4 regions of the Enterobacter cloacae complex sp. HYC003_NIDB genome follow, and region 4 is predicted to be linked to each of the others. Evidence: predicted binding sites of a transcription regulator. Region 4 holds the regulator's gene; each other region holds the start of a gene.
What was found. Region 4 encodes CRP, which controls carbon source genes, mostly activating them, when cyclic AMP is high. Its sites were predicted from a motif close to ATGTGANNNNNNTCACAT; they were not measured.
Positions count from the first base shown of each region.

Region 1: deoC (deoxyribose-phosphate aldolase) is a predicted target of CRP. The motif match lies at 3,661-3,678, and genes of this name have one in related genera.
Region 2: msrB (peptide-methionine (R)-S-oxide reductase MsrB) is a predicted target of CRP. The motif match lies at 2,788-2,805, and genes of this name have one in related genera.
Region 3: rbsD (D-ribose pyranase) is a predicted target of CRP. The motif match lies at 1,447-1,464, and genes of this name have one in related genera.

Region 1 covers NZ_CP114220.1:4,166,254-4,171,103, reverse strand. The annotation lists gene O1722_RS19950 (patatin-like phospholipase family protein) at 1-402, shown strand, start outside; gene O1722_RS19945 (TatD family hydrolase) at 399-1,181, shown strand; gene O1722_RS19940 (YjjW family glycine radical enzyme activase) at 1,176-2,036, opposite strand; gene O1722_RS19935 (YjjI family glycine radical enzyme) at 2,011-3,546, opposite strand; gene deoC (deoxyribose-phosphate aldolase) at 3,809-4,588, shown strand; gene deoA (thymidine phosphorylase) at 4,688-4,850, shown strand, end outside.
Region 2 covers NZ_CP114220.1:2,944,923-2,949,772, reverse strand. The annotation lists gene O1722_RS14085 (MipA/OmpV family protein) at 1-560, shown strand, start outside; gene O1722_RS14080 (D-hexose-6-phosphate mutarotase) at 627-1,511, opposite strand; gene gapA (glyceraldehyde-3-phosphate dehydrogenase) at 1,586-2,581, opposite strand; gene msrB (peptide-methionine (R)-S-oxide reductase MsrB) at 2,923-3,336, shown strand; gene O1722_RS14065 (YeaC family protein) at 3,378-3,650, shown strand; gene chiD (chitinase ChiD) at 3,701-4,850, opposite strand, start outside.
Region 3 covers NZ_CP114220.1:3,989-8,838, reverse strand. The annotation lists gene rbsA (ribose ABC transporter ATP-binding protein RbsA) at 1-938, opposite strand, end outside; gene rbsD (D-ribose pyranase) at 946-1,365, opposite strand; gene kup (low affinity potassium transporter Kup) at 1,580-3,448, opposite strand; gene ravA (ATPase RavA) at 3,671-4,850, shown strand, end outside.
Region 4 covers NZ_CP114220.1:403,253-408,102, forward strand. The annotation lists gene argD (bifunctional acetylornithine/succinyldiaminopimelate transaminase) at 1-531, shown strand, start outside; gene O1722_RS01810 (YccS/YhfK family putative transporter) at 528-2,615, opposite strand; gene crp (cAMP-activated global transcriptional regulator CRP) at 2,673-3,305, opposite strand; gene O1722_RS01820 (OsmC family protein) at 3,616-4,020, shown strand; gene O1722_RS01825 (phosphoribulokinase) at 4,107-4,850, opposite strand, start outside.

The DNA of each region.
Region 1 (4,850 bases), 1.1 Mb from region 4:
CAGTGGTTTAAGCGGATGGAACGCTGGCTGGGCGACAGCAGCCTGCAACCGCTGGTGAATATCGCGAAGCAGCATGAAACCACCTACGGCGCGATGCAGCGTTTTATTGAAAAACCACCGGGCAAGCTGCGCATCTTTGAAATTTATCCGCCTAAACCGCTGTTGAGCATGGCGCTGGGCAGTCGGCTGCCTGCGTTGCGTATGGATTACAAAACGGGGCGGCTGTGCGGGCGTTACTTCCTGGCGACCGTCGGGAAAATGCTGGCGGAGCAACCGCCTCTTCATCGGCATAAAAGCATCATTTTGCCGCCTGCCGTTGTGGCCAATGACGCGGTGGCGATGCCGCTGGTGGACGCGCCGCAGGCCAACGATGGCTTACTCGATAACGAGGATCTGGCGTGACGCACTGCTTTATCGATACCCATTGCCACTTTGATTTCCCGCCGTTTAGCGGGGAGGAAACATCAAGTATTGCGCGCGCGGCTGAGGCCGGTGTGAGAGCCATTATTGTGCCCGCTATTGAAGCGGCGAGATTCGACAAAGTTCTGGCGCTTGCCCGGGAGCACGATGCGCTGTATGCCGCGCTGGGTCTGCATCCGATCGTTATTGAGCACCATCTTGATGACCATCTCGACAGGCTGGATGCCACGCTGCAAAATGCGGATACGAAGCTGGTTGCCATCGGTGAGATCGGCCTCGATCTCTATCGTGAAGATCCGCAGTTTGAGCGCCAGCAGACGATCCTGGATGCGCAGCTCCGGCTGGCAAAGCGCCACGATCTGCCGGTGATCCTCCACTCCAGACGTACCCATGACAAACTGGCGATGCACCTGAAGCGTATCGACGTGCCGCGCAGGGGCGTGGTCCATGGTTTCGCTGGAAGCCTTCAGCAGGCGCAGCGTTTTATTGAGCTGGGCTATAAGATTGGCGTCGGTGGCACCATTACCTATCCGCGTGCCAGCAAAACCCGTGATGTGATGGCGCAGCTCCCGCTGACCTCGCTCCTGCTGGAAACGGATGCGCCTGACATGCCGCTGAATGGTTTTCAGGGCCAGCCCAACCGCCCGGAGCAGGCGGCGCGCGTTTTTGATGTGCTGTGTGAGCTGCGTCAGGAGCCTGAAGATGTGATTGCCAGCGCGCTGCTGGAAAACACCCGCGCGGTCTTCGGCATCACGCTATAGATAAAGAGCCGGGCGGATCACCGTGATTTGCTGCCGTTCCAGGGCCTGCGCCAGCGGCTCGATGTCCTCCGGCGTGGCGCTCCGCCATCGCGCCGCCTCCCCGTAAACCCCATGAGCATGAAACGCGTTGATCCGCACAGGAACGTTCCCCAACGCGTGGATAAAAGCGGTCAGCGATGGCAGATGGTGCAGATAATCACACCGAGCGGGGATCACCAGCAGGCGCAGCTCCGTCAGGCGATGACGATCGGCCAGCCAGCGGATGCTCTGCTTGATCTGCGTGTTTTCGCGCCCGGTCAGAAAACGGTGATGTTCATTGCCCCAGGCTTTCAGATCCACCATCGCGCCGTCAAACACCGGTAACAGCTTTTGCCAGCCGGTTTCGCTTAACAGGCCGTTGCTGTCCACCAGGCACGTCAGATGGCGCAGGGACGGATCGGCTTTGATCGCGGTGAACAGCGCAACCAAAAACGGCAGCTGCGTGGTGGCCTCACCCCCGCTGACGGTCACGCCCTCAATAAACGGCGCGGACGTGCGAACCCGGGAGAGGATCTCCTCGACGCTATAGCGCTGCGCCATCGGCGTCGCCTGCTGCTGACACAGGTGCAGACAGGTGTCGCACTGCTGACAGTGACTCTCCTGCCACCAGACGCGCCCGGCCTGAATTGCCAGCGCATCATGAGGACAGTGGGGAACACAGTCGCCGCAGTCGTTGCAGCGCCCTATCGTCCACGGGTTGTGGCAGGTTTTGCAGCGCAGGTTACAGCCCTGGAGGAACAACGCCAGGCGGCTGCCCGGCCCGTCCACGCAGGAGAAGGGTATGACCTGACTAACTAAAGCGCATCTGCTGTTCATGGCTTATCACGCGCGGCTGACGTTCCAGAATACGGGTATTGCGCGCGGCCTCCTCGCCGAGCCAGGTGGTGTTGGTGCGCGAGCCGGCCTCCCGGTATTTCTCCAGATCGGAGAGCCGCACCATATACCCGGTGACGCGCACCAGGTCGTTTCCGGCTACATTCGCGGTGAACTCACGCATACCGGCGTTGAACGCCCCCAGGCACAGCTGCACCACAGCCTGAGGATTGCGTTTAACCGTTTCCTCCAGGGTGAGAATATCGCTGATCCCCGAATGATAGTGTTTATGATGCGGCGCCACGGCCAGCAGGTGGCTGACTGGGTCCGGTTCGTCGCCGTACGGCAGACGCGCGCCCGGCGTGGTGCCAGAATCGGAACTGATCCCAGACTGGGCATGCAGCATCGCGCGGTGCTGCCAGCCGTGTTTCACCGGCGTGTTTTCAACAAACGCCGCAAGCTGTTCACTGATGCGGTAGCCCAGCGCATTGGCCTGTTCGTTCTTACCGTAACGTCCCGTAATGCCTGCTTTCTCGCACAGCACATTCACCGCTTCGGCCAGACCGTACATGCCAAACATCGGCACAAAGCGATCGGCATCAATCAGCCCCTCTTTCACCAGGAAGCTATTCTCAAAGAAGCCGGATTGTTCATATAGAAAATCGCAGCGCGCATTGATGATCGCGATTTGTTGTTGGCAGTAGTGGGGAAGGGTACGGGTGAAAAAGTCTTCCGGTGAGCGGCTGTGTTCCGCGATCGCTTTCAGGTTAAGGCGCACCAGCGTGCTGCCGCCGCCCGCCAGCGGCAGGGAGTTGTAACAGCTCACCACGCCATAGCGACCTTTTGTGAAAATTTTATCATTCACCGGGCCATTAGAAATATGCGGTTTACTACATTCACAAATGTTTTCCGCCACGCTCAGCAGCAGATCGCTGGGGGTTACATCCGGGTCGTAGATAAAGGTCAGGTTCGGCGCAACCTGCTTCAGTTCGGCATCCGCGCGAAGGATGGCTCGGGTGACAGGCGTATCCGCCGGGCCGATATTGGCATGCATAAACGCATCGGGCAGGGTTCTGTCCAGGTAACGCCAGAAACGTTTTATTCGGCTATCGATTTCATCCTGTGTTAGAATTTTAACATAGGGGCTGAGTATCTCATCGAGCTGGCCCAGATAGACCGGCATCGATGTGACGGACGGAACATGGTGATAAAGGATAGTGAGCAGCGAGAGGGCATCATCCAGATCTTTCGCCCCTTCCAGCTCCAGCCATTCTGAGCCGTTAGCCAGAAATTTAGCGTAGTCCGGCAGCACGTAGCGCGGTTTGTAAGGCGCATGGCCTTCGAACATGTCGCAGATGAATCCCTCGTCCAGCGCGGCGCGGGCCGCCTCTGGCAGAGCGGGATAGGGCTGATTGTTCTCCGCTTCCAGCGCCAGAAAATGACGTTTTTGTTCCGGGGTTAACACCGGGCTGGTCACAATGTGCTGGCAACGTTGTTGCAGGGCGTCGGGCATGTTCACTTCCTTGGTTGTTCTGCGGATGGTGAACGAATTGTAGGAAGCCAGCCTGGTGGCGCTTTTGATCAGACAGGGGATATCGCCGATTTAGTCAGCAATTAACGCACTAAAATTTGAAGAAGATCTCATTACAGTAATGCAAATTTGCACACAGTTTTCATTAACTGTGATGAATGTCGAAGTGTGGATGCGGGTGAATGTTAGAATACTCACAGACCCGCAAGGTAAAATTTATACGGCACTGCCGTTGGAGAATGTTATGACCGATTTAACTGCAAGCAGCCTGCGCGCGTTGAAACTGATGGACCTGACCACCCTGAACGATGACGACACCAATGAAAAAGTCATCGCCCTGTGCCATCAGGCGAAAACGCCAGTGGGTAACACCGCCGCCGTCTGTATCTACCCGCGCTTTATCCCGATTGCCCGCAAAACGCTGAAAGAGCAGGGCACGCCGGACGTGCGCATTGCCACCGTAACTAACTTCCCGCACGGCAATGACGATATCGAGATCGCGCTGGCAGAAACCCGCGCGGCGATTGCGTACGGCGCGGACGAAGTTGACGTGGTATTCCCGTACCGCGCGCTGATCGCCGGCAACGAGCAGGTCGGTTTTGACCTGGTGAAAGCCTGTAAAGACGCGTGTGCGGCGGCAAACGTGCTGCTTAAAGTGATCATCGAAACCGGCGAGCTGAAAGAAGAGGCGTTGATTCGTAAGGCGTCTGAAATCTCCATCAAAGCGGGCGCGGATTTCATTAAAACCTCTACCGGTAAAGTGCCGGTCAACGCTACTCCGGAAAGCGCACGCATCATGATGGAAGTCATCCGTGATATGGGCGTGTCCAAAACCGTTGGCTTCAAACCGGCGGGCGGCGTGCGTACCGCGGAAGACGCGCAGCAGTTCCTGGCGATTGCCGACGAGCTGTTCGGCGCCGACTGGGCTGATTCCCGCCACTACCGCTTCGGCGCGTCCAGCCTGCTGGCCAGCTTGCTGAAAGCGCTGGGTCACGGTGACGGTAAGAGCGCAAGCAGCTACTAAGTTGAATTGCCGGGTGGCGCTACGCTAACCCGGCCTACAGGATCGTAGGGCGGGTCAACATATCCGCCGCCATTCACCCGATTCCGCATGGAGGTTACCGTGTTTCTCGCACAAGAAATTATTCGTAAAAAACGTGATGGTCATGCATTAAGCGACGAAGAAATCCGCTTTTTTATCAATGGCATTCGTGATAACACCATCTCTGAAGGGCAGATTGCGGCTCTGGCGATGACCATTTTCTTCCACGATATGTCGATGCCTG
Region 2 (4,850 bases), 2.4 Mb from region 4:
GGTTGGGCGGTGGCTACTATCTGTGGAACGATACGGCCGATAAGCTCTCCATCATGGCCTATTACGATCCAACGCACTTTAAACCAGGCGACAGCGACAGCAATGCGCTTCGTCAGCTGGACAAACGCAGAAGCTCACTGATGGCGGGGCTTTCTTACGTCCATAATACCGAGTATGGCTTCCTGCGCACTGCGCTGGCGGGCGATACCCTGGACAACAGCAACGGCTTCATCTGGGATCTGGCGTGGCTTTATCGCTATACCAACGGCGCAGTGACGCTGACGCCGGGTATCGGTGTGCAGTACAGCAGCGAGAATTACAACGACTACTACTATGGCGTGTCTAAAGCGGAGTCTCGCCGCAGTGGTCTGAAGAGCTACAGCGCGGATGATGGCTGGGATCCGTACCTGGAACTCACCGCCTCGTATAACTTCCTAGGTGACTGGAATGTGTACGGTACTGGCCGTTACATTCGTCTGAGCGATGAAGTGAAAGACAGCCCGATGGTCGACAAGTCCTGGTCTGGCATCTTCTCCGTGGGTGTGACCTACAAGTTCTGACCAGAACGTGATGCATTAAAACGGGGCGCTAGCGCCCCGTTTGTTTTTTATGATGCCTGAACAATATTAGCGCTTCACAATCTTGATCGTCTGGCCTAAGCGGGACGGTTTTTCTTCGCTGGTTTTCTGCGGCGCGGTCACGCACGCGGTTTCCACGCACACGAAGGTCTTGTAACCGTCATCCGGGATATCCGCCATGCTGACGGAAAGGGCAGGGCCCGGGTTCCAGCCCACCACATTGCTGTGGTGGTGATGAACCACATCAATACCGCGGTTCAGCGCGCTGTCGTGGATGACGCTACAGGCTTCCGGGTGCAGATACACGCGGTCGGTACGATCCGGGAAAGTCTGCACGCCGTCGTCCAGCTTGCCTTCTTTCGCGTTATCCACTTTGTCGATAAAGGTATCGCCAAGTCCGCTCACCTTAACGGCCTGAATGTCGCCTACGTTGAAATAGGTGTGCAGGGCGGACGTTGTTTCGAATTCGCCGTGCGCTTCCAGTTCAATTTCGCAGGTTTTACCCAGCTTGAAGCGGGCATACAGGGTGAACTCGTGTGGCCACAGGGCACGCGTTTCATCATTCGCCTGGAGTTCAAAGGTCAACACCGCACCGTTTTCATCTTCGTTGTGGGCTTTCAGCGTCCACTGCTGGTTACGGGCGAAACCGTGTGAGGGTAAACCCTGCTGCGCTGACGGGCCAAACCATGGCCAGCAGATCGGTACGCCGCCGCGGATCGCCGCCCCTTTTTTGAACGAGGTGGCCTCGCTCAGCCACAGGCCTTCTTCTTCACCTTCTGGTTTCCAGGAGAGCAGGTGGGCACCATTGAGCGCTACGGAGGCTTTAACGCGTGGATGATCAACGACGATGATATCAGCACCGTCGATCTGACGGCGGGAGAGCACAGGGGTAAGTTGTTCGACTACCGGAAGTGCAAAAATTTTATTAATCATTAAGCAATCCTCTGTCTAAAAACAATAAAAAAGGCGACCGAAGTCGCCTTTTAGGATCAAGCACTCATCTCAACTTATTTGGAGATGTGAGCGATCAGGTCCAGTACTTTGTTAGAGTAGCCAGTTTCGTTGTCGTACCAGGAAACCAGTTTCACGAAGTTGTCGTTCAGTGCGATACCTGCTTTAGCATCGAACACGGAAGTGCACACTTCGCCGTTGAAATCGGTAGATACAACGTCGTCTTCGGTGTAACCCAGAACGCCTTTCATTGGGCCTTCGGAAGCAGCTTTGATTGCTTTCTTAATTTCTTCATAAGAAGCAGCTTTTTCCAGACGAACGGTCAGGTCAACAACGGATACGTTAGGAGTTGGAACGCGGAACGCCATACCAGTCAGTTTGCCATTCAGTTCTGGCAGTACTTTACCTACTGCTTTAGCAGCACCGGTAGAAGATGGGATGATGTTCTGAGCCGCGCCACGGCCGCCGCGCCAGTCTTTGTGAGACGGGCCATCAACGGTTTTCTGAGTAGCGGTGGTTGCGTGAACGGTAGTCATCAGACCTTCGATGATGCCGAAGTTGTCGTTGATAACTTTAGCCAGCGGTGCCAGGCAGTTGGTGGTGCAGGATGCGTTGGAAACGATGTCCTGGCCAGCGTAAGTTTCGAAGTTTGCACCGCGAACGAACATTGGGGTGTTGTCTTTGGAAGGACCAGTCAGAACAACTTTCTTCGCACCCGCAGTGATGTGTTTACGTGCAGTTTCGTCGGTCAGGAAGATACCGGTAGCTTCAGCTACAACGTCAACACCGATTTCGTTCCATTTCAGGTTAGCTGGGTCTTTCTCAGCAGTAACGCGGATGGTTTTGCCATTAACAACCAGGTGGCCGTCTTTCACTTCAACGGTGCCGTCGAAACGACCGTGAGTTGAGTCGTACTTCAGCATGTACGCCATGTATTCAGCGTCCAGGAGATCGTTGATACCAACGATTTCGATGTCAGAACGTTTCTGAGCAGCACGGAAAACAATACGGCCGATACGGCCAAAACCGTTGATACCTACTTTGATAGTCATATATTCCACCAGCTATTTGTTAGTGAATAAAAGGTTGCCTGTAAAATTACAAAAACCTTACGCAGCGTCAAGCGGAATCGTGTCAATCATTGCGACAAATCAATCCTGTGACTAACGTTTGTGCGACTGACTCGCCTCACTTTCCCTTTGAGCTAGCAACCACATGGGGGCTGCGCCCGGAATTTTAAAGGCCTCGCAGGATTAAAATGTGAAATTGATCACAATTGCCTGACCGCCTTTTCGCGACACATAAGTTTAGAACAAAAGTGCACGCGCGGGTGTTAATGTTTTGTTAGAATCTGGGTTAAAAGATGTCTGTTTCAACAGCGAGATGTAAGCATATGTCGAACCAACGTAACCCCGACGATTTGAAAAAAAACCTTACAGAGATGCAGTTTTACGTGACGCAAAATCACGGCACAGAACCGCCGTTTTCCGGGCGTTTGCTGCACAATAAACGGGAAGGCGTCTACCACTGCCTGGTGTGTGATGCACCGCTGTTTAACTCCCAGACAAAGTACGATTCTGGCTGCGGCTGGCCGAGCTTTTACGAGCCTGTCAGCGATGATGCGATCCGCTACCTGACGGACACCTCGCACGGCATGGTGCGCACCGAAATTCGCTGCGGGAATTGTGACGCCCATCTCGGGCATGTCTTCCCGGATGGCCCGCAGCCGACGGGGGAGCGTTTCTGCGTAAATTCGGCTTCCATGAGCTTTACCGATGATGAAAACGGCGACCAGACCAAGGGTTGAAAAAACGATTCAGCAAATTATTCCTTTGAAAGGGAGAGATCATGAATATTGATGACATGATTGCAGGTATGACCCCGGAGGTTTATCAGCGTCTGGTAACGGCCGTTGAGCTGGGAAAATGGCCGGACGGTGTGGCGCTCACACCTGAGCAAAAAGAGAACAGTTTGCAGCTGGTGATGCTGTGGCAGGCGCGTCACAATACCGACGCCCAGCACATGACCATCGACACTAACGGTCAGATGGTGATGAAAAGCAAGCGCGAGCTGAAAGAAGAGTTCGGCATCGCGCCGAAGCCGATTGCGACCTTCAAATAAAGCTCCCATGTAGGCCGGGTAAGCGCTAGCGCCACCCGGCACACTACATCTTAGTGCGGGATCCCAAGCGACTCCGCCAGCTGTTTCGCGAGCTGGTTTTCGTCGTCAGCCCCATACTCCCAGAACATGGCGCCAGCCAGACCTTTCTCCTTAATGTAATCCGCTTTGATCGCCACGGAGCGTGGGTTCTCATAGGAAATCGCAAACAGCGCCTTCCCGTCGGCGGATTTCACCGACAGCCACGGCACCTTCGCCTGTTCGTCCCAGTGCTCGGTAAAGCGTTTCTGCGGATCGTTCAGCAGCTTGCGGACGATATCGTTGTATTTCACATAGGTATCTTTGGTCAGATCATAGCCAAGCGATTTGAACAGGCCCAGTTCCTGCGGCCCGAAGTAGGGCTGCGTCACCGGATTGTTCTGCGCGTCCGATTTGCTCCAGTCGATACCCGGTTCAACGGCGCGCTTCGGCACGCGCCCATAGAAACCAATTCCGAGGTTCATCTGCTGCGGCTTCAGCCCGGCGGCCAGATAGTTATTCACCACAAAATCGACGCTGTACTTGTCTGCGGCAGCCACCGTTGGCCAGGCGCTGGAGTCATACAGATTCGCGTTAAAATACTGAGTACCGTACGCCATGTCGTAGGTCATCAGGTTGATGTAATCGAGCAGGGGGGCAATGGCTTTCACATCCACCCAGCTTTTCGGACTTTCCGCATTCGCGCCCACCGCAATCGTGACCAGCTTTTTCTTACCAAACGCGTCACGCATCTCTTTTAACAGCGCGGTGAAATTATCCCGGTCGGCAGGGGTGCTTTCGACAAGTCCCCACGCGCCGTTGACCGGATATTCCCAGTCCAGGTCGATCCCGTCCAGGCCGTATTTACTGACGATCTCCTGCGCGGAGCGAATAAATACCGCGCGACTCTCTTTGGTTGCCGCTGCGCCAGAAAAACCACGCGCCCCCCAGCCGCCAACGGAAAGCAGGACTTTCAGGTTCGGGTTTTGTTTACGAAGCTGAGGAAGTAACGCCAGATCGGATGCCACCTTAGGTGATAACCAGATTTGATGCAGTTTTGCCGGATCTTTCAGCGCGGCGTTGGTTTCGTCTTTCTCGTTGTTATAGACCAGACCAAACGAGTAGTTGAGGTGGGTGATCTGGCGGACGTCGAGTTTATTAATATCGCCACCCGGTCCGGCGGTA
Region 3 (4,850 bases), 400 kb from region 4:
CCGTCAAGGGTAACGTAGCCGCTGGTGCGCGGCAGTGCGCCATAGAGCACTTTCATCAGTTCGGTGCGCCCCGCGCCCATCAGGCCCGCGACGCCAAGGATCTCGCCCTTGCGCAGAGTAAAGGAGACGTCATTCACGCCCGGCCCGCAGAGGTTATCCACCTTCAGGCGGATTTCTCCCGGCGCTTTCTCCAGATGCGGATACTGATCTTCGAGCTTACGTCCCACCATCATTTCAATCAGGGTATCTTCGGTCAGGGTTGCCACTTCGCGCTCGGCAATAAACTGCCCGTCGCGAAAGACGGTGACGTCGTCGCAGATCTCGAAGATCTCTTTCATGCGGTGTGAGATATAGACAATGCCGCAGCCCTGGGATTTCAGCTCACGGATCACGCGGAACAGGGATTCGGTTTCGGTATCGGTCAGGGCGTCGGTCGGTTCATCCATAATGATGACCTTCGACTCGAAGCTCAGCACCTTCGCGATTTCCACCATCTGCTGATCGCCGATGGAAAGGTCGCCCACCAGTCGGTCGCTCTTAAAGCGCAGATTCAGCTTCGCCAGCAGTTTGTCCGCTTCGGCATACATGGTTTTCCAGTCGATTTTGCCAAACCGGTTCACGAACTCACGGCCGAGGAAGATGTTCTCCGCAATGGTGAGCTGCGGGATCAGGTTCAACTCCTGGTGGATGATGCCGATGCCCGCTTCCTGAGAGGATTTCGGGCCGTTAAAGGTGGTCTCTTTACCCAGCCACAGCAGCGAACCGGCATCGCGTTGGTAGATACCGGTCAGCACTTTCATCATGGTGGATTTGCCGGCGCCGTTTTCGCCCACCAGCGCCATGACGCGCCCGGAATAGACGTTCAGCGCCGCACCGGAGAGGGCTTTTACGCCCGGGAACGACTTATCGATCCCTTTGAGTTGCAGTAATGCGTCCATGATGGCCTCAGAAGGTGACGCCAGCACAGAGAATGATATTCGCATACGGGGAGCACTCCCCGCTGCGAATCACCGCCTGACTGTCTGCGGTTTGTTGTTTGAACTGCTCGTGCGTTGTGTAACGAATTTCTATGGTGTTTCCCTGGTGCTGTTGCAGTTGCTCAATGTGGCTGAGCAACGTTTCGTGGAGTTGCGGATTATGTTGTTTGATTTCCGCCGCGAGAATGGCCGCCTCAACCTGCATCTCCGCGGTGACCACTTCCAGTACCTGCATGAACGAGGGTACGCCCTGCGTTAACGCCATATCGATACGGGTTGTGCTGCGCGGAACCGGTAAGCCTGCATCGCAAACCACCAGCGTATCGGTATGCCCAAGACGGGAAATCACCGATGAGATTTCTGAGTTGAGTACTGTGCCTTTCTTCATTTTTTGCTCCACTAGCGAAACGTTTCGCTAAAAACAGTGTAGCCGCAGAAGTGTTCAGAAAACCATCATGACGTAACGGATTTGTGATCAACGTCGAAACGTTTCGCTAAGTGAAATGCAATAGAGGAAAATTGCCCGGCGGCGCTACGCTTGCACGGGCCTACGGGTCTGGTAGGCCGGGTAAGCGCAGCGCCACCCGGCATATTCAGAAGGGTTAAATCTCGACCTGCGTCCCCAGCTCAATCACGCGGTTAGGCGGGATCTCAAACTGGTCAGGCGCACGCAGGGCGTTACGTTGCAGAATGAGATACAGCTTGCCGCGCAGGCGCAGATACCATGGGCGCTTGCCGATGATCAGCGACTCATGGGACATAAAGAACGACGTCTCCATCATGCGGCAACTCAGGCCTTCCAGACCGCAGCGGTGGAACACCTCTTCCACGTTCGGCGTTTCGCGCCAGCCGTAGCTTGCCACCACGCGCCAGAAGGTTGGGGACAGCTGTTCAATCTGTACGCGACGCACGTTGTGAACGTACGGCGCATCTTCGGTACGCAGCGTCAGCAGGATCACGCGCTCGTGCAGCACTTTGTTGTGCTTGAGGTTATGCATCAGCGCAAACGGGATCACGTTCAGCGCGCGAGACATATACACCGCCGTGCCCGGCACGCGCACCGGTGGGGACTTCTCCAGCGAGGCGATCATCGCCTCAAGAGAGTTACCGTGCTCGTGCATACGACGCAGCAGGCGGAAACGTTCGCTCTTCCACGTCGTCATCACAATAAACATCACCAGACCCAGCGTCAGCGGCAGCCAGCCGCCGGAGACAATCTTGTCGAGGTTCGCAGAGAACAGCGGCACGTCGATGCAGAGGAAGCCAACCAGGATCAGCCCCACGAGGAACTTATTCCAGTGCCAGTTACGGTACGCCACGGTGGTGGAGAGAATAGAGGTCAACACCATCGTTCCGGTTACCGCGATACCGTACGCCGCCGCCAGATTACTGGAGTGCTCAAAGCTGACGATAACAATCACCACCGCGAAATAGAGCAGCCAGTTGACGAAGGGAATGTAGATCTGGCCAGACTCCATCTCCGAGGTATGGATAATGCGCATTGGGGAGAGATAACCCAAACGCACGGCCTGACGCGTCAGGGAGAATACGCCGGAAATGACAGCCTGAGAGGCAATGACCGTCGCCAGCGTCGCCAGGATCAGCATCGGAACCAGCGCCCAGTCCGGCGCCAGCAGGAAGAACGGGTTTTTAATCGCTTCAGGGTGTGCAAGCAGCAGCGCGCCCTGACCGAAGTAATTCAGCACCAGTGAAGGCAAGACCACGCTAAACCAGGCGACGCGAATAGGGAGTTTCCCGAAGTGGCCCATATCCGCATACAGCGCTTCAACACCGGTAATGGACAGCACCACCGCGCCCAGCGCCACAAACGACACCACTTTATATTCAAGGAAGAAATGCACCGCCCACATTGGGTTCAGCGCGTGCAGGACATCCGGGTTGGCGATAATACTGCGTAAGCCCAGCGCCGCCAGGATCAGGAACCAGGCCAGCATAATAGGCGCGAACAGCTTACCCACCAGCCCGGTACCGTGTTTTTGTATGGCAAACAGCAATGTCAGCACGATAATAGCGAGTGGCACCACCCACGTATCAAGCTGTGGCGCGACAATCTCCAGCCCCTCTATGGCCGACATTACAGAAATCGCCGGCGTAATCACGACTTCTCCATAGAAGAAGCTGCCGCCAATCAGGCCGATGATGACCAGCACGGAGGTCATTCTTGCAGACGTATTGCGCCCGGCAAGGGACATCAGGGTCAGAATACCGCCCTCGCCCGCGTTATCAGCCCGCATTACGAAAGAGAGATACTTAAGGGAGACCACCAGGATCAGCAGCCAGAAGATGAGCGAGAGGAAACCAAATACGGCGTCACGCTCTACACCAAAACCAAACTGACCGGACAGACATTCACGAAGCGTATAAAGCGGGCTGGTGCCGATATCACCGTAGACAACCCCGATCGCCGCAAGCGTTACAGCGGGTAATGATTGCTTATTATCAGTGCTCATAGACTAGTCTTTTCGTTTGAATAACAAATGTGTGCTTAGTCCCTTGGCCCACAAAAAGCGCACAGTATGCACGATTCAATGCAAAATCGTACCCCTAAATGCAGCCGCATTAATGTAGCGCAAAGAAAATAGCGCCGCACTTCAGCCTATTACCAGGCCAGACCGAAACGTCTATACTCGCTTCAATTAGCCGCCACGACGGCGAAAGGATGCAAAACTATTATGGCTCACTCACATTTATTAGCAGAAAGAATTTCCCGCCTCAGCAGTGCGCTGGAGAAAGGCCTTTACGAGCGTAGCCACGCCATTCGTCTCTGTTTACTGGCGGCGCTGAGTGGGGAAAGCGTATTTCTGCTGGGCCCGCCGGGCATTGCCAAAAGTCTGATCGCACGCCGCCTCAAATTCGCTTTCCAGAACGCGCGCGCATTCGAGTATTTGATGACGCGCTTCTCCACGCCGGAAGAAGTTTTCGGCCCACTCTCCATTCAGGCGTTAAAAGATGAGGGACGCTATGAACGTCTGACGGCGGGCTATCTTCCGGAAGCGGAAATTGTCTTTCTTGATGAGATCTGGAAAGCCGGCCCGGCCATTCTGAATACCCTGCTGACGGCAATTAACGAACGTCGATTCCGTAACGGCGCCAGCGAAGAGAAGATCCCCATGCGCCTGCTGGTGGCCGCGTCTAACGAATTGCCCGAAGCCGACAGCAGCCTGGAAGCGCTGTATGACCGTATGCTGATCCGCCTGTGGCTGGATAAAGTCCAGGATAAATCAAACTTCCGTTCCATGCTGGTAAGCCAGCAGGATGAAAACGAAAACCCGGTGGCAGCGTCATTGCAGGTCACGGACGAGGAATACCACCAGTGGCAGGAGGAGATCGGCAAGATAAAACTGCCCGATCCCGTTTTTGAGCTGATCTTTATGCTGCGCCAGCAGCTTGATTTGCTGCCTTCCGCGCCGTACGTCTCCGATCGTCGCTGGAAAAAAGCCATTCGCCTGCTCCAGGCAAGCGCGCTGTTTAGCGGCCGCGATGCTGTCGCCCCAATCGATCTGATCCTGCTGAAAGACTGCCTGTGGCACGACGCAGAAGGGATGAATCTGATGCAACAGCAGCTGGACGTTTTGATGACCGGACACGCGTGGGGTCAACAGTCGATGCTTAATCAACTGGGCGCGATTGCCCAACGTCGCCTTCAGCTCCAGCAGCAGCAAAGTGACAAAACCGCGCTGAAGGTGAACCGTCTTGGCGGGATGTTTGCCCGTAAACCGCACTATGAACTGCCCGCCGGGCTGACTGACGCCTCGCTCACGCTTCTTCTTCAGCAACCGCTGAAGCTTCATGATATGCAGGTTGTGCACGTGACGATCGAACGCGTTGCGCTGGTTCAGTGGCTGGATAAAG
Region 4 (4,850 bases):
GGGATGGGGCGTACCGGAGACCTGTTTGCTTATATGCACTACGGCGTAACGCCGGATATTCTGACCAGCGCGAAAGCGCTCGGCGGCGGTTTCCCGGTCAGTGCGGTGCTCACCACCCAGGATATCGCTTCCGCATTTCATGTGGGCTCACACGGCTCCACCTACGGCGGTAATCCGCTGGCGTGCGCCGTGGCGGGTGCGGCGTTCGACATCATTAATACGCCGGACGTCCTGAATGGCGTGAATGCGAAACGCGACCTGTTTGTGAAACATCTCCAGCAGATTGACCAACAGTTTGATGTCTTCAGCGACATCCGCGGGATGGGGCTGCTGATCGGCGCCGAACTGAAGCCGCAGTACAAAGGCCGCGCGCGCGATTTCCTGCACGCCGCCGCGCACGAAGGCGTCATGGTGCTCAACGCCGGGCCGGACGTGATGCGCTTTGCGCCATCGCTGGTGGTGGAAGACAAAGACATCGAAGACGGATTAACCCGTTTTGCCGCGGCGGTCGCGAAGATCGTCAGCGGCTAATACGCGGTTCGTTTTAACCGGCGCGTTAACCAAATCCCGTGATGCGGGCGCTGACGCCATGCCACCGACGAAATGGTGTGCATGGTGTTCAGGTGCCCGAGAACGCGCTGTAAATGCTGCTCAAGGGTGCTCATCGGCCCGTGGGTCAGCGTCTCCGGCGCTTCCAGAATGTTCGAATCCCCTGACTCGCCCGGCGCGTCATACTCCAGACGCTGCTGACAGCGCTGCAACGCAATTTCACACGACTGCAAATAGCGCTGCGCCAGATCCGTCGTCAGCATCGTGTGCTCCCGCGCCAGCGTCGTCATGGCATTGATGTGCTCGACGATAAACTGGCTGTGCGTGACCCACAGCTTCATGTCAGCCAGATAGTGCGCGTTAAAGCCCGGCTCCTGCATGGCCTGGTTAAGGGAGTTGAACAGGGCGTTATGCGCCTGGTTGACCTTCATGCGCTCGTAGGCCAGCGGAGAGGGCTGCGGGTCATCGCTCAGAATAAGACGAATGGCCTGCTGGTCAGCTTCGAGCGCGTCGTGGGCGTTCTGCCTGAGCAGCCCGCTTTGCCACTGCGGCCACAGCCAGACCATGCCGCCAAAGGCGATCAGGCAGCCAATTAGCGTATCGACCAGCCGGGCAATAATAAACTGTTCCCCGTTAAGCGTGAGCAGTTGCAGGGTATACACCGCCGTCACCGTAAAGCCCACCATCGCCCAGCCGTAGTTTTTGCGGATGATCAGGTAGCTCACCAGCGTGATTGCCAGCATACCGGCCAGGGTATAGCCTTCCGGCACGTGGAAGTGCAGCGTCACGCCCGCGATAATCAGCCCCGCCATCGTACCGCCCGCCCGATGCAGAATGCGCACCCGCGTGGCGCCATAGCCGTTCTGGGTGACAAACAGCACGGTCATTAAGATCCAGTAGGGTTTCGGCAGGTGCAGGGCCATTCCCATCAGGCTGGCGATGCTCAGCATCACACTGATCCGCGCGGCATTGCGCAGGGCGGAAGATTTCAGTGATAGATAGCTTTTGAGCGCGGGCAGCAGCGGCAGCCGTTTTTGCTTATCGGCCATCAGGTCCCGGGCATAAAGCGGGCGCTGGGTGCGTAACACCCGGGCGATGCGGCTGAAATGCCAGGCAGCAAATTGCCCGACCGGGTTATCCGCGTGCTGACGCGCAATCTTTTCCAGCGCGCCGAGCTGTTTGTCCATGTTAAAGCGCGTCGGGTAGCGGTGATAGAGGATATCGTCAGCCAGCACCCGCAGGCGGGCCGCGACGGTCTGCGCGTTCCAGCGGATCACCGCTTCCGCATGGCTGCGCTCCACCAGCTTTTGCACCTCTTCCGGATTATGAAGGCTGACGGAGATATGCTCCTGCAAATCCAGCCCGACCTGGAAGGTTCGCAGCAGCCGCTTGTATTCATGATTTTTGTTGGCGGCAAGCATGTGCAACTGCTGATAGCACTGGCTGATCAGATCCACCACTTTTTGCTGGCGCGCCAGCAGCGGCGGCAGGGATTTTTCCGGGTCGGTATGTTGAGTGAGCAGGGTGTATTTTGCTTCGCAGTATTCAGCAAGCTGCACGTAGAGCAGGCTCAGGGATTCGCGCAGCGGCTGTTCCCGCCACAGCCAGAACCAGAACCAGTTAAACAGCCCGTACCACAGCGTGCCGAGGGCGTAGATCAGCAATGGCTCCCACACCGGCATATTGCCCGCAAGGCTTAAGGTGAAGATGGCGGCAATCAGCGACGCGGGAAGCAGCCGGGCGTGCAGCGAGCTGATTTCGGCGGTGACGCCGAGCGTCATCGCCAGCACGGTCAGGATCAACGGCAGAGGAATGTCGCGGGCCAGTAAGAGTTGTACGGCAAGGCTACAGCCGGCAAACAGGCTGCCGCCAATAATCAGACGTTTAAAAAAGCGTTTATGCGGTGTATCCAGACCGGCAATGTTGCAGCAGGCGGGCACGAGGGAAAACAGCAGGCCTTGCTGAAGATGTCCGAGGATCAGGCCCACGGCCACGGGAAGACACAACACCAGCGTTTGTCGTAGTGCGTAGTTAACTTCCGGGTGATAGATCAGCCTGCGCCACATGAGGAGTAGAGACAAAAACGGCGTGCCACCCTGCGGCGGCACGCCGTTTGACCGAAATTAACGGGTTCCGTAGACCACGATAGTTTTACCGTGGGCAGAGATCAGGTTCTGGTCTTCCAGCATCTTCAGGATACGGCCCACTGTTTCACGGGAGCAGCCGACGATCTGACCGATTTCCTGACGGGTAATTTTAATTTGCATACCGTCAGGGTGGGTCATGGCGTCTGGCTGTTTCGCCAGGTTCAACAGCGTCTGCGCGATACGACCGGTCACGTCCAGGAAGGCGAGGTTACCCACCTTCTCAGAGGTCACTTGCAGACGGCGTGCCATCTGGGAAGAAAGACGCATCAGGATGTCAGGGTTGACCTGAATCAGCTGACGGAATTTCTTGTAAGAAATTTCAGCCACTTCACATGCTGTTTTTGCACGAACCCAGGCGCTACGTTCCTGGCCTTCTTCAAACAGGCCCAGTTCACCGATAAAATCGCCCTGGTTCAGATAAGAAAGGATCATCTCTTTCCCTTCTTCATCTTTGATCAGCACGGCCACCGAGCCTTTAACGATGTAATACAACGTTTCCGCTTTTTCACCCTGGTGAATCAGCGTGCTCTTTGATGGGTACTTATGAATGTGGCAATGAGACAAGAACCATTCGAGAGTCGGGTCTGTTTGCGGTTTGCCAAGCACCATGCGCTGTTATCCTCTGTTATAAGCTGTCACCAGAGTCATAAGATGCATCCGGACTCTGGGGTTGCAATCGAATTCTTACCCATACCTGGGAAGTCGGCTGTCGTAACGTTTCGCAGCCAGTAAAGTTTGATGTCCTCTGCATACATGTGTAACGTCAATGTATTACTGTAGCATCCAGAGTGTTTTAGCATAGCTTTCGCCGCGTGTCTCCTGGTGTCTCGCTTCAGCATGACGCAGGTCGCCTTCCGTTGCGAGAAATGTAACGTACACGTAATCTGTCATAAAAAATGCAACGTTGGAGTGAGTGAATATGCAAGCGCGTGTGAAATGGGTTGAAGGGTTAACGTTCCTGGGCGAGTCTGCTTCCGGGCACCAGGTTTTGATGGATGGCAACTCCGGCGATAAAGCGCCAAGCCCGATGGAAATGGTGCTGATGGCGGCGGGCGGATGCAGCGCGATCGACGTGGTGTCGATCCTGCAAAAAGGCCGTCATGACGTGACCGATTGTGAAGTGAAGCTGACGTCAGAACGTCGCGAAGAGGCGCCACGCCTGTTTACGCATATTAATCTGCACTTTATCGTCACCGGCAAAGAACTGAAGGATGCGGCGGTCTCGCGTGCGGTTGACCTGTCTGCGGAGAAATACTGCTCTGTGGCGCTAATGCTGGAGAAAGCGGTAAAAATCACCCATTCTTATGAAGTGATCGCGGCTTAATTTTTTGGCGGGTGGCGCTTCGCTGACCCGCCCTACAAAAGCACGCCCGTAGGCCCGGTAAGCGCAGCGCCACCGGGCAAAACAATTCACGCGATCTGCTTTCCTTCCATCAGCCGCTGCACCAGCGGTGTCATGATCAGCTCCATTGCCAGCCCCATTTTTCCGCCCGGTACCACTAACGTATTCATGTGCGAAATAAACGAACCCTGTAGCATCGCCAGCAGCCAGGGGTAATCAATGCCTTCCAGGTTGCGGAAGTGGATCACCACAAAGCTCTCGTCCAGGGAAGGGATGCTTTTTGCAGCGAACGGGTTGGAGGTGTCCACGGTGGGGACGCGCTGGAAGTTAATGTGGGTTCGGGAGAACTGCGGCGTCAGGAAGTTGATGTAATCTTCCATGGAGCGCACCACCGAGTCCATGACCGCCTCTCGCGAATGGCCGCGCTCGCTCATGTCACGCGTCAGCTTCTGGATCCACTCAAGGTTAACAATCGGCACCACCCCCACCAGCAAATCCACGTGGCGCGCCACATCGTGCTGAGGCGTCACCACGCCGCCGTGCAATCCTTCGTAAAACAGCACGTCAGTCGGTTCCGGCAGCGGCTGCCAGGGCGTGAACGTGCCGGGGACCTGGTTCCAGGGCACGGCTTCATCGTAGGTGTGGAGATACTTGCGGGACTGCCCGGTACCGCTTTGCCCGTATTCACGGAAGGTTTGCTCCAGCAGGCCGAAGTCATTCGCCTCCGGGCCGAAGTAGCTGATGTGTTTACCCAGATCGCGCGCCTTGCGGATGGCCATATCCATCTCCGGGCGCGTGTAGCGGTGAAAGCT